One region of the Paenibacillus hebaui genome, then DNA from elsewhere that is predicted to be linked to it. Evidence: riboswitches for the same ligand, from Rfam matches in the RefSeq annotation. Region 1 holds a riboswitch; the other holds the start of a gene.
The links. A riboswitch is a leader RNA that binds a small molecule or an ion and turns the genes downstream of it on or off. The one in region 1 is predicted to bind glycine.
Positions count from the first base shown of each region.

Region 2: linked by a shared signal. The riboswitch ahead of gcvT (glycine cleavage system aminomethyltransferase GcvT) and the one ahead of sdaAB (L-serine ammonia-lyase, iron-sulfur-dependent subunit beta) in region 1 are both predicted to bind glycine.

Region 1 covers NZ_CP196836.1:495,209-498,629, forward strand. The annotation lists gene ACR32F_RS02290 (ATP-binding protein) at 1-9, shown strand, start outside; gene ACR32F_RS02295 (LolA family protein) at 39-1,130, shown strand; glycine riboswitch at 1,881-2,005, shown strand; glycine riboswitch at 2,010-2,151, shown strand; gene sdaAB (L-serine ammonia-lyase, iron-sulfur-dependent subunit beta) at 2,293-2,982, shown strand; gene sdaAA (L-serine ammonia-lyase, iron-sulfur-dependent, subunit alpha) at 2,972-3,421, shown strand, end outside.
Region 2 covers NZ_CP196836.1:5,506,838-5,510,258, forward strand. The annotation lists gene gcvH (glycine cleavage system protein GcvH) at 369-761, opposite strand; glycine riboswitch at 1,105-1,227, shown strand; glycine riboswitch at 1,231-1,331, shown strand; gene gcvT (glycine cleavage system aminomethyltransferase GcvT) at 1,546-2,682, shown strand; gene gcvPA (aminomethyl-transferring glycine dehydrogenase subunit GcvPA) at 2,679-3,421, shown strand, end outside.

The sequences.
Region 1 (3,421 bases):
GAAATGTAGAACATTCGAAACAGGAGAGGAAGATTGGGATGATGAATAAAGGATGGATGATGATTGGTACTGCGTTGCTTGCAGTGTCTTTGCTCGGAGGATGCGCGGAGAAGGACATGCTGGCCATGTCAGGAGATGAGATGATCGAGAAGGTTGTATCTGCAGAAACGGAACCCGCCTCGTATTATGCTGAAGGTGTGATGAAAGTATGGACGGATGACAAGTTGACTAACACGATGCATATCAAGGAATGGGTAGACGGCCAAACTGGACGAAAGCGCACGGAAACAGAGGAGAATGGCAAGGTAAGTTACGCAGTCAATAACGGAACGGAGATTACAATCTACGAAAAAGAGACGGGAACAGCTTATTCAATGAACGTATCCAGCTTGGGTGAACAGCCTAAACAAACCCAGAAGCAGATGCTGGTTGATCAGTTAGAACGGTTACGGGATTCCCATGATGTGGATATGAAGGGGCAGGAAAAGCTTCACGGACAGGATGTCATCCACATTAAACTGACGCCGAAGGAAGAGGGCACATTATCCATCTCATCTGAATATTGGGTGGATCCCAAAACGTGGATGATTGTCAAAGTCATTAGTGAGTATGGTGATGGAAAATCAGAAATGGTCTACAATCCGATTCAATATGATCCCGAATTTCCAGGAGACATTTTCGTGATCGACATCCCGAAGGAAGTCGATGTGAAGGACTTGAATGATCTGAGCCAGAGCTCGGAAGTAACGTTGGAGGAAGCGAAGCAGGCACTGGGGCAATCTTTTTTGCAGTATAAGGGCGAAGGAATGGAGCTGTCTCGTATCGAGATGTCTCATACGGGCGGTGAGCTGAACCGGGATGAAGTGACACTGTACTATGTGCGGGATAATAAGGTTGAAGTGAGTCTGACGATCTTCAAGACGCCGGAAGATGACGCGAATCCAACACTTTTGCCAGATGAGAAATCAACTGAAGTGCGTGGGGTTGAAGGCACATATATGAAGAGTATTCGGAATATATCCTGGGACGAAGCTGGACTACGCTATTCTCTCATGGGTGAGCACGATGGCTGGACAGAAGCGAAGCTGCAAGCCTGGGCGGAAGCGTTGACCCTGCCCAATCCATCTTGACGTGAATGGAACCAAAAAAAAGGACCGCCGTTGAAGTGATACGGCAGTCCTTTTTTTTGGTTCTCTTCCCTGTTGGTATGATGGACAAATAGTGTTGGCTTCCAGAAGATCGTTCTATGAGGAACGCGGGTCATCCATCCCATCCATAAAGCTGTAAACGGGCGCACGCTACTCGATATGAAGCATATTCATATAAGATGATCTCAATCCGCCGACAGAAGGCTGAGAAAAGGAGGCATCAAAATATGGCTGTTTTATCCACAGGCCCTATCGAAAATACTATGGTGTTCAAACCCTTAATGTGCCTGTGATGGCTGGTCAGCGGGTAAAAATCGACAATAGTACGCAAGTGGCCGTGGTTGTAGATTCAAACTGGAATATCTCGTATAACAATTAACCTCAGACGTAACGGGGTTCTGATTAATCAATTGCAGCTCTCCCGTACAGATAATGCTGCAGGGACATTGAGGTTTCTTTCTTCCAATACCTACGTGGATACCGCTCCTGCGACAACTACCAACGCATACACGGTAGGCATAGAATTTACGAAAATTGAAACGTCACAAGTGCTTCAGCAGAAGTGAGAAATATCAATGCCATCCGCTTCAGTTAGAATAGATTTTCTTAACAGATGATAAATACACGTTACTTTTGTTGACATATATGATTGGGTACATTACTCTATGGATATACATGATCCAAAACTCAGTAATGTAACATTCCAAATCAAATGATTGATAATACAGCGAATGAAAACGAGCGGGAGAGACCTGAGCAGACCAAGTAAGATGGCGGGCTATCGGGCACCGAAGGAGCAAGCTGCTGCGCACCCGGCGCAGCGGTTAATCTCTCAGGTAAAAGTACCATCGTTGGACGCAACTCTGGAGAGTGCGCGAACTGCGCCACCCAAGGGGTATATGATCAAGCAGCACGGGTTTGTCTGATGCCATCGCCTGGTGAATACAGGATTGCATCGTTCCGTGTAGCTACATCATGAAACTCTCAGGTATCGAGGACAGAGAGAGGGCCTAAGGCCTTCTTCTGTCCTTTTTTGATGTCATTATACCTTAAATAAGGGACATTATGGATTAATCTCCTGGATGGAAACGATGACGAATACAAGTTACAAATATGAACCATGATTAATAATGGAGGGCTTTTGATGCGTTTTAAGGATGTTTTCTCAATTATTGGTCCGTCGATGACGGGGCCTTCAAGTTCACATACCGCCGGAGCGGCAAGGCTGGGACGAATTGCTCGTCAGTGGCTGGGGTGTACGCCGGAACGCGCCCGGTTAACCCTGTACGGCTCGTTTGCCGATACGTATCAGGGGCATGGTACGGATCTTGCCTTGATCGGTGGTTTGCTTGATTATGTCACAGACGATCCGCGTATCCCGGATGCGGAGCAATACGCAGAGCAAGCGGGCATGGAGGTAGAATTTTTTACGAGCGGCCTGCCGGCCCCACATCCGAATACGGTCAAGATTGAGTTGTGGTATGGAGAGCGCAAATGTTCTCTAATCGGTGCTTCCATTGGTGGTGGAAGTGTATCGGTGCATGCTTTGAATGATTTCCGTGTACAGATCAGCGGAGAGTTTCCGACGCTTGTTCTGCGCCATTCGGACAAAGCTGGGGTACTCGCTTCGGTGACGTCCACAATTAGCTCATCAGGTGTAAACATCGGGTATATGCAAGTGGATCGGAAAGCCAGGGATGGTGAAGCCTTAACTGCGATGGAGATGGATGGTGTGCCAAATCCTGAGATGTTGAATTACCTGCGAGCGCTGGACCATGTACTTGAAATTCGCGTAATCGATTTGAAGAGAGGAGTGGAGCCGGATGCGATTTAAACATTTGCATGAACTGAATACCATCTGTACAGCCGAGTCCAAAACCATTGCCCGGTTAATGATTGAAGAGCAGGTTCAGGAAACCAATACGCCAGAAGCGGATGTTGTGCGGCAGATGTCGGATTACTATCAGGTGATGAAGGAAGCGGTACACAAAGGACTGACAGAAGATACGACATCACGCAGTGGCTTGACGGGTGGAGATGGCAAAAAAATGGCCGAGTATATTCGCAAGGGTGAGACTTGCTCCGGTGATGCTTCGGCACTTGCCATGGCGTATGCCTTGTGTGTATCTGAAGTGAATGCTTCTATGGGCCGAATCGTGGCGACACCGACAGCGGGTTCCTGCGGTATTATCCCGGGTGTGTTTATCAGCTCCCAAGAGCGTTTTGGCTGGAGTGATGAGCACCTCGTAAATGGTCTGTTCTGTGCGGGAGCA
Region 2 (3,421 bases), 2.2 Mb from region 1:
TCTCCCCTGTTGTAATCCTAAGCGAGAATGGTCCCTTGTTCAATAAAATGAAAGCGTACTTTCGTCATGAACAATGATGACAACATTAGGTTATGTAATCGTTTTTATGTATGCATATCGGCTGTATCTATTGATATACAAGGCTTTTTCTGTATATGACTTTTATCATTTCCAGAATGAATTTGAATGCTATAGCTTGATTCAACTTGACCGTTTTCATTCCAGATCAGCTTGATCCAGGAGCTGGAGCAGACCTCTGAAAGCACAAAAAAACCTGCGCAAGCACCAAGGCTCACACAGGTCGTAACAACATTAATCATATTTATTTTAGTATACATCATATGTTATGGAGTACAAATTAGTTGATTCTATTCTTCGATATGTTTACGATACGCTTCCGCATTCATCAATGTGGACAATGCTGCTGTCAGATCACCCTCAACACGAATCTCGATCATCCAGCCTTCCTCATATGGAGAGCTGTTAACGAGTTCCGGCGAATCCTGCAATGCATCATTCACAGCAATAATGGTACCACTGACCGGAGAGAACAAGTCCGAAACCGTCTTGACGGATTCGATCGTTCCAATGCTGTCTTCCGCTTTTACATTCAATTCAAGGTCAGGCACTTCCACAAACACAATGTCACCCAGCTGATGCTGCGCGAACTCGGTAATGCCAATACGTACGGTATCCTCCCCTACGGTTTGCACCCATTCGTGCTCTTCACTGTACAGGAAATCACTTTTCAATTCGCTCATCGATATCCGCCTCGCTTTTCATTAATGAGTGCATGCGTTCTTTGACCTTAACCTTTTTCCCAGAATATAGCGTATGATATTTTTGAATCAAATGTCAAGATACCTCACAATTTATATAATGAATACATGCAAAAACCAGTGACTTAATACACTCTTTCTACATATACTGGTGAATATTAGAATAGTAAGCGTACTCTTTCAAAATACACGAACAATATAAATTTCAATGTAAATAATATTCGGTTTTATATTCAGTTCTATGATATCGTTCTTGACATCGATAGTGGATTCACGTTTTAATGAGAGGAGTAAACGTGTTTATTGGACTATGTAATACCCGCGGATGAATGTAAAGGGAGAGTTTACCCCTGACACCCGATTTGGGATGTACATGCGGTAACGCCGAAGGAGTAAGCCACCGATAAGCGGAGGTGAATCTCTCAGGCAAAAGGACTTTTACGGGACGCAACTCTGGAGAGCATCTATTCGCCCTATGCGGCGTTATGATCACCCAAGGGGAAACCTGCTGCATATTGGCGGCGGGGTAACTCTCAGGTACCAAGGACAGAGCCTAAGAATACAGCGTGCTTCTGGCATGCCGATTCTTTGGCCTGTCCTTTTCCTTTTTCCCAAAAAATGAAAAACAGGATTTAGAGCGGCGCTGTCATAGCTGCCTTATCAAACTTATCTAATGAAGATCTCTAAATGAAAATTTAAGAATACCTTAGTTCATTGATCCATGATTGTATACTCGGCCCTTTACGGCCCATAACGAGGTGATTGGATGTCCGATTTGCTTAGAACTCCACTCTTTCCACTGTATCAGCAATATGAAGGTGTACGGTGCATTGACTTTGGCGGCTGGGAGCTTCCAGTCCAATTCAGCGGGATTCAGAAAGAACATGAAGCGGTACGTGAACGTGCCGGACTGTTTGATGTATCTCACATGGGCGAATTCATGGTACAAGGGGAGCAGGCTGAAGCTTTTTTGCAGCAGATGACCACCAATGATGTCACCACGCTTGTTTCCGGTCAGGCTCAATACACGCTGATGTGTTATCCCGATGGCGGCGTGGTGGATGATCTGCTCGTTTATAAGCTGGAAGATCAGCATTATATGCTGGTCGTTAATGCCTCCAACATCGACAAGGATTGGACGTGGCTGCAAGAGCACCTGATCCCTGGTGTGAGCATGACGAATGATTCCGAGCATACTGCCCTATTGGCCCTGCAAGGCCCACTGGCTGTTGATATTATCCGAAAGGTTACCGATGCCGATGTATCCACGATTGAGCCTTTTCGTTTTGTACAGGATGCCGAAGTATGCGGAGTAAAATTGCTGCTGTCCCGCACCGGGTATACCGGTGAAGACGGATTTGAACTCTATGTACCTGCGGATCAGGCCACTGTAGTCTGGAACGGATTGATGCAGGCTGGAGAAGGCAACGGACTGGTGCCAGCCGGACTTGGCGCACGGGATACCCTGCGTTTTGAAGCCAAGCTGCCTCTGTATGGGCAGGAATTGTCCGCAACCATCTCTCCGTTGGAAGCTGGCGTTGGTATGTTTGTGAAGCTGAATGCCGGACCTTTTATCGGACACGAAGCCTTATTGCAGCAAAAAAATGATGGGCCTGCCCGCAAGCTGGTCGGCATCGAAGTGCTGGAGCGCGGTATTCCCCGCTCTCATTATCCGATTTACGCCGAAGGTGTACAGATTGGTGAAGTGACGACAGGCACGCAATCCCCTACATTGAAGCGTAATCTGGGGCTTGCCCTCATCGACAGCAAATACGCTGCGCTGGGAACCCCTCTTGAGATTGAGATCCGCGGCAAAAAACTGAAAGCCGAGGTCGTGAAGACCCCTTTTCATAAACGGACACGTACGTCAAAGACACCTACTCAAGGAGCTGATCAAGCGTGAGCAAGCACCGTTACATTCCCATGACCGAGCAGGATCAGCGTGCCATGCTGGCAACCGTCGGTGTGGAAACGATGGAGGATCTGTTCCAGGACATTCCACAGGAGATTCGTTATCAGGGCGAGCTGCCCGTTTCCTCCAAACTCGATGAATATGCGCTAACACGTCACATGTCCAAACAGGCTAACGCCAATGCAAACTTCGAAACACATGCCAGCTTTCTCGGCGCAGGCATTTACGATCATCACGTTCCTTCCGTCATCAATCATGTCATTTCCCGTTCCGAATTTTATACCGCCTACACACCTTATCAGCCTGAGATCAGCCAGGGTGAACTACAGGCCATTTTTGAATTTCAATCGTACATCTGTGAATTAACAGGCATGGCCGTAGCCAATGCCAGCATGTATGATGGCGCGACTGCATTCGCGGAAGCAGGCAATCTGGCCGCAGCGGCCACTCGTCGCAAACAGCTCATCGTATCCCGCACCGTTCACCCGGAAGCTCGTCAGGTATTGCAGGCTTACGCACGCGGATTGAGTCTGGAAATCGTCGAGATCGGTTATCAAAATGGAGTGACGGATTGGGAAGCCCTGCAAGCCGCCTTATCGGACGATACCGCAGCTGTCATGATTCAGAGCCCAAACTTCTTCGGTGCTGTGGAAAATGTAAAGCAGGCTGCTGACCTCGTGCATGCGCACAAGGGCCTGCTCGTTGTCAGTGCTAACCCGCTATCGCTGGG